Regions from separate parts of the Glaciecola sp. G7-5 genome, predicted to be linked through region 2. Evidence: predicted binding sites of a transcription regulator. Region 2 holds the regulator's gene; the other holds the start of a gene.
What was found. Region 2 encodes FliA, which starts transcription of late flagellar genes. Its sites were predicted from a motif close to CTAAAGNTNNNNNNNNNNNNGCCGATA; they were not measured.

Region 1 (3,418 bases), 100 kb from region 2:
GCACGTATTTCCAACTGGTCATCCATAAGAAGACCGTTCGTCATTTGTTGGACGCTTCTAACAGACGCGCCAGCAAATAAGAGCGCTTGCTTAATCGCTTCTTCGGTTGCTTCTTTGCGCGCGTTATTTTTGTCGCCGTTGATCACTACTGCTTGGCCCGTTGCACTAAACCAAGCGGCGTGAGCCATTGGTGAATAATGAAGCAGGCAAACCAAGCTAACTATCATTAAGCCTAAACTTTGTTTTTGCATGTGTTTTCCACTAAATTAACTAAACGAATATCTACACGGCAAATTTATTCCGCATTTCATTTTGACTCGCTTTCTTATATGCAAAATCTATTCAAGATATGTGCCACTAAATTCTGAAGCCAAATGGTTAAAAAAACGCTGAGTTGTCGGAAAATAGGGCGCTGGCGTAAAAGCTATACTCTGCAAATCTGAGGCTAATGCCATATTTCAGATTATTTATTATATGGCACAGGCTTTGCTAACACTTCAGTAATAAGAGAATATTTAATTGGAAGCGCATATGATTGAATCAGCACAAAAGCCCAATTCCACCGTATTTAACGTAAACAAAAAACTATTAATACGCGCCAGTTTCATTGCACTGAGCCTTTGTTTAACCGCATGTGATAGCTTAATTACTAAACATGTTGAGTGGGAAACAATCGAACCGGAAAGTTATCCGGTATTAAATGCAGTAGGCTATGCGCCGATTACCGCACAAATTGGCTTAGATGTTTCATCTAAGCGTTTAATGGCAATAAAGGCATCGAAACTTGATGCTTATCGCGAACTTGCAGAGCAAGTTTATGGCCAAAAAGTTGACGGTGAGCAAGAGTTGGCTAACCTTGTGTTAACCAATAATCAATTGAAATCGTCAGTTGAGGGCGTAATAAGGGGAGCTAGAGTGGTTAAAACCTATCCTGTGGGTGATGACACTTACGCAACCGAGTTAGAGCTCGATATGCAAGTAGTGCACAACATCTATTTATCGACGGCTCAGCCCAAAAGAATCCGTAAAATTAGTTATTACTAAAGTCTAAACTAAGCCTACATGCAAACGGACCTAACTGAAGGGTTCGTTTTTTTGTCCTAAAATTGATAATCCGTAAATAGGATAGGTAAAAAAGCACAAAAAAAGCGCCTAAGCGCTTTTTTAATTAATTGGGTGTTGTTCAGCTTAGGCAGAAATGCCTTTTGATGAACTGTCGCCGTTGGTTCTTCCCGAACGGTCATAGGTCATAGATTCTTTTGCTCTTAGTTCCATCATAAAATTACGTAGATGAACTAATCTAAGTTGGCCTTGTTCAACCGACTTTGCGTTTATTTGCGTTAAGTACTTGCATTCAAACAGCACTTGTTTGCAGTCTTGCAGCAGGCTTTCGCAGACCTCTGGAATTTCAGCGCTCTGAAGCCTACGCTTATACAGCGTATCGACTGCGGAGTCTTGTGACTCAATTTTATCGAGTAAATCCTGCTTATCCTGAAGCAATTGCATCAAGGTCTCAGGCTCTCTGGAGCTGATTAAGTGCAACTCTTGCTCGAGCAGGGCCTTTAAGTCTCGAAGAAAGGCCAGTTGGCTCGATATTGCATTTTCAAGACTTGTTTTCATAATCGTTTACGCCTTTATACCAAGAATTTGAGATTCTAGAACCGCTATTTTCTTCGCTAATACTTCAGGGTTGATTTTATATTCCCCGTCGTTAATAGCTTTCTTCAAGCGATCTACTTTTTCTTGATTGACAGGCGCTTCTGAGCCTTTTTTCTGCACATTAGTTAACTGCTGTGCAGATTGAGTCAAAGACACCGAATCAGTTTTAGCTGGCACGGCAGACTTGCTATCAGCTGCTTGGCTCGCTGCACCACTAGACTGGTTTTGTACTTGTTGCTGAGCAACTTTAGACGCGTCTAGTTGTGGTTTGTTCGTATTGTTTACATTATTTATTGACATAAATTCCTACCACTAAGATTACCTCTGTAAAGGGTATCGACCGGCTTTTTATTTTCTTTAATGCTAAATGACAAAAAAATGTCACTTTCTAAAAAAAACTTCAAACAACCTATCGGCTGGGTATTTCCTATACTCTATCACTACTGTGTTATTAGTACATCTTTACTGTTTGTTGTCACACATTTATTGCATTTACAGATAAGCGCCTTAAAAATGGTGTTCCGTAGCGCCCTCTGCAATCTTCGTACCATGCTTTAGTGTTTATCAATAAATGTATGTTGCTTCAAATATTGATTTCTACCAGCGAGGTACTCGCAATTTTTGCGAATACTAATTTATCGGATGAAATATTGCGAACTTGAATAGTATCACCTAAAACACCATCTTCTTCTGCCACACCATAAACCTTAATTGAAAGTCCGGCACTAACCGCAGCAATAGTGACACGGTCGCCTTTACAAATAAAACACAGCATGCGGTCCCCAATAATATTTCCTGAACGCGTTCGGCGCTTAATTCTTGCTCCAACTATGTCCTCAATATTATTAAAGGTAGTACCTCGCAGTTTATTCTTATCCATTTCAACAAGTTCTAGATTTGCGTGGCTAAGTAGAGTCCCAGGACTGAGGTTTTCGCTACTAACGACCACCTTTTGAATAAGCGCTACGCTGGCATGCATAAATAAATACCAGTTGGTATTGTTACAGCTCACCTTTATTGACATGTTTGATTGTTGTTGAGGGTTGGTGTTTGTTGAAAATTCAAAAGGACTATCGCAGAAAGGAATATTGATACGCTCATCTATTTCTCTTACTTTTATTTTTAGATCGTCATTATTTTCGAGGTAACCATCTTGTGAAAGCTTGTCTTCTATAAAAGCATATACTTGGCTTTCTAGACTCTGCCTTGGATTGTGTAATTCAACCTTGTGATTTTGTGCTAGTGCATAGTCACTAATTTGCGCTTGCGCGACAAGTGAAAATATACATGTAGACATAATTAAAAAACACGTAAAGACTATCCTGATAATGGCCGATACCCTTGTATATTTGTTTGCTAGCATAAAATTGTACCTTTTGCTGTTAAGTGTGAAAGGTGACTTGCGACACAGACGCCATAACTTTGGCGCACACACTATCTAAAGTTGCGTAAGGCTAGCTAACGCAACAATCATGCCTAAAACGGGGGTTCGCATGTCAAGTATTATGGATTCGGTAAATCAGCGCACGCAGTTGGTCGGTCAGAATCGTTTGGAGCTTTTGCTGTTTCGATTAAATTCAAAGCAGCGTTTCGGTATAAATGTATTCAAAGTGCGAGAAGTATTGCAATGTCCTCCTTTAACCTCAATTCCTAAGTTACATGCAATTGTAAGAGGGATCGCGCATATTCGTGGACAAACGATTTCAGTTATCGACTTATCGATGGCGACTGGTGGAGCACCAATAGAAAACGTGTCCGA
Region 2 (3,418 bases):
CGATACTGTCGGATTTGTTATTTGATTGAGGAGCGGCTTCAACAGTTAAGTCATCATTTACTGTATCATCTACTTCAACTGCTTGTGCTTCACTGACCTCATCTGCGCTATTTTCGAAGATGGATTCGCCTTCTTGTTCAGGCTTGCTCAGTTTATGCAATATCTCGATTAAGCTTGCTGGTGCAGCTTCTAATGGTTCGCGGGCCTTAACACGTTCAAACATGTCAACCACCACATCGGTGGCCTGCAAAATCACATCCATCAATTCTGGATTGAGTGTACGTTGGCCATTTCGCATTATGTCAAATACGTTTTCAGCGCCATGACATATTTCTACTAGCTCAGTTAGCGCCAGAAATCCTGCACCACCCTTAACAGTGTGATAGCCACGGAAAATCGCATTTAGCAATTCTCCATCTTCTGGATTATTTTCTAATTCAACCAACTGCTCTTGTAGTTGTTCAAGTATTTCTCCGGCTTCCACCAAGAAATCTTGCATTATGTCTTCGTCGACTTCAAACGACATTCGTCTGCTCCCCTAAAACCCTAAGCTCGACAACAAATCATCAACGTCGTCTTGGTTATTAACCACATCGTCACGCTTTGTTGCATCAATAATTGGCCCTTCGGCTTTCACTTTATCGCCAGATTTGCACGTTGTTTTAGATTTATCTTTTTGTTGCTCTTCGCCGCCAAAACTAGCAAGCATTTCAATAAGGTGGTCTTCTACTTCTTTGACTAAATCGATAACACGACGAATAACCTGACCAGTTAAATCTTGGAAACCTTGCGCCATTAATACTTCAGTTAACATTCCGTTTAAGGCCAGCGAATCATCTGTCGCGTCCTCTAACAACTGATCTAATGTTAAGCATAATTGTTTGAATTCACCCAGTTCTATTTGGCGACTCATTAATTTTCGCCATTCGGGCATAATGCTCGCTAAACGCCCATTAAGTTGGTCGGCTATAGACATACTCCGTTCTACAGCATCCATGGTTGAATTAGCGGCTTTTTCGGTCTGTTCAATTACGTATTCTAAGCGTGATCTCGCATCAGGCATCTCGTTAGTCATTAAGCCGTTGATGCGATCATCTAGTTGGAAAGTAGATAGTGAATTGTGAAGTTGGCGAGTTAGCTTACCAACTTCAGAAAATAGCTCAGGTGATTCTTGCAACGTAATTGTATGAATAATTTCGTTAACTGATTCTATATCATCAGATTCTAGATGCTGTACTAATAATCTAGCCTGTTCAATTGTTATAAGCGCTTGTTTTTTCGACGTGTTTTCCGTCATAGTGGTCACCTAAAAAATGGAATTACCCTAAACGCTCAAATATTTTATCGAGCTTTTCCTTTAGTGTTCCCGCTGTAAATGGTTTTACCACATAACCGTTTACGCCGGCCTGCGCAGCTGCAACTATCTGCTCTTTCTTCGCTTCTGCCGTTACCATTAATACAGGTAAATGTTTAAGCTTATCATCAGCTCTAATAGCTCGCAGAAGGTCAATACCTTGCATACCAGGCATATTCCAGTCGGTCACAACGAAGTCAAAATCGCCTTGCACCAACATCGGTAACGCGGTGTTGCCATCGTCAGCTTCTTGTATGTTGGTAAAACCCAAGTCTTTCAACAAGTTTTTAATTATCCGACGCATAGTTGAAAAGTCGTCAACTACGAGGATTTTCATATTCTTATCCAAAACTACCTCCGAAATGGATGCTAACTATTAAAAAATATATTTTCATTGTTCGATTCGCCATGATTGCATTTTCGATTTAAGTTTAATCATCGCTTGCGAATGAATTTGACTTACTCTTGATTCGCTTACTTCAAGTACTTCGCCAATTTCACGCAGGTTTAACTCTTCGTCATAGTACAGCGACAGAACGATAGCTTCTCGCTCCGGTAGAGTTGTTATCGCTTTGGCCAATGCCTTTTGAAACGAACCTTGAACCATGTCTTCATAGGGTTTATCGGCACCTTTTGATTCTTCGGTAGTTAAAACATCTTCACTAACACCTAAATCTTCAATTCCCACCAATTTGCCGGCGTTAACCTCGCCCAACATTTGATGATAATCTTTCAATGAAACTTCTAACACCTTTGCCACTTCAACATCTCGGGCGTCTCGACCGGTGTCACGCTCTACGATATTTACCGCTTCGGTAATAGCACGAGAGTTTTTGTGTACCGACCTTGGCGTCCAATCGCCTTTGCGAATTTCGTCAAGCATTGCGCCGCGTATTCTAATCCCTGCAAAGGTCTCGAAACTTGCACCTTTGGTGCCGTCAAAGTTTCGCGCCGCCTCTAGCAGCCCAATCATGCCTGATTGAATAAGATCATCGACTAACACACTTGCGGGCAGTCTTGCTAACAAATGGTGGGCAATGCGTTTTACCAAGGGTGCATGTTTTTCAACCAGTTGGTTTTTGTCTATTTGCTGTTGATATCCAGTCACTTTTGTACTCACTTTGTTTACCTACTCATGCAATGACACAAGGTTCTCTAAGAAAAATTCCAAATGTCCACCTGCCTGATTTGGAATCGGCCAACTACACATATCCTCTGCTAGCTTATTGATTGCTTTAGCAGCAGGCGAGCTAGGAAATGCATCTACAATTACGGTTTGTTTACGTACTGACTTACGCACGTTTTCATCAAAGGGGACGATGGCATTTAACTCCATCGCTACATCCAAGAAACGGCTTGTTACTTTCGATAACTTATTGAAAAGATCGCGCCCTTCTCGTTCGCTTCTCACCATATTTGCCACGACTTTGAACTTAAAAACGCCGTGCTCTCGGTTTAAAATTTTGATAAGTGCATAAGCATCGGTAAGCGACGTTGGTTCGTCGCACACAACAATAACAACGTCTTGGGCAGCTCTTGAGAAACTCACTACCATGTCTGAAATACCCGCTGCGGTGTCAATAATTAGCATATCAATGGGCGTTCGTAGCTCACCAAAGGCGCGAATCAAACCAGCATGTTCGTGGCTCGACAATTCAGTCATCGATTTTGTGCCCGATGTTGCCGGTGCTATTTTGACGCCATATGGACCGGTAACTAAAATTTCATCGAGGGTACAATCGCCATTTAATACGTGTGAAAGGTTTCGCTCTACTCGCAAACCCAGCATGACATCAACATTGGCTAAGCCTAAGTCAGCGTCAAGCACCATGACTTTTTTACCCATTTTGGCTGCCGCAATAGCGGTATTGAGTGTAATGCTCGTTTTACCTACTCCGCCTTTGCCACCGGTAACCGCTACTACTTTTATTTGTTTACTTTGATTTTGCCGGCGTAAACTGCTGGCCTGATCTTCGGTTATGCTATCCATCATAATGCACCTACATCTGCGGCTACTGCCGATGACATTTCGCCGTTGCCATAGCGTTGAAAGAGCTTGGCGGC

Region 1: flgM (flagellar biosynthesis anti-sigma factor FlgM) is a predicted target of FliA. The motif match lies at 1,994-2,020, and genes of this name have one in related genera.

The regions. Positions count from the first base shown of each region.
Region 1 covers NZ_CM147892.1:4,288,834-4,292,251, reverse strand. Annotated here, with positions in the region: gene AC0L6H_RS18955 (flagella assembly protein FlgT) at 1-251, opposite strand, end outside; gene AC0L6H_RS18950 (LPP20 family lipoprotein) at 532-1,044, shown strand; gene flgN (flagellar export chaperone FlgN) at 1,189-1,620, opposite strand; gene flgM (flagellar biosynthesis anti-sigma factor FlgM) at 1,627-1,959, opposite strand; gene flgA (flagellar basal body P-ring formation chaperone FlgA) at 2,243-3,022, opposite strand; gene AC0L6H_RS18930 (chemotaxis protein CheV) at 3,153-3,418, shown strand, end outside.
Region 2 covers NZ_CM147892.1:4,187,313-4,190,730, forward strand. Annotated here, with positions in the region: gene AC0L6H_RS18515 (chemotaxis protein CheA) at 1-526, opposite strand, end outside; gene AC0L6H_RS18520 (protein phosphatase CheZ) at 539-1,297, opposite strand; gene cheY (chemotaxis response regulator CheY) at 1,320-1,703, opposite strand; gene AC0L6H_RS18530 (RNA polymerase sigma factor FliA) at 1,746-2,474, opposite strand; gene AC0L6H_RS18535 (MinD/ParA family ATP-binding protein) at 2,484-3,335, opposite strand; gene flhF (flagellar biosynthesis protein FlhF) at 3,344-3,418, opposite strand, start outside.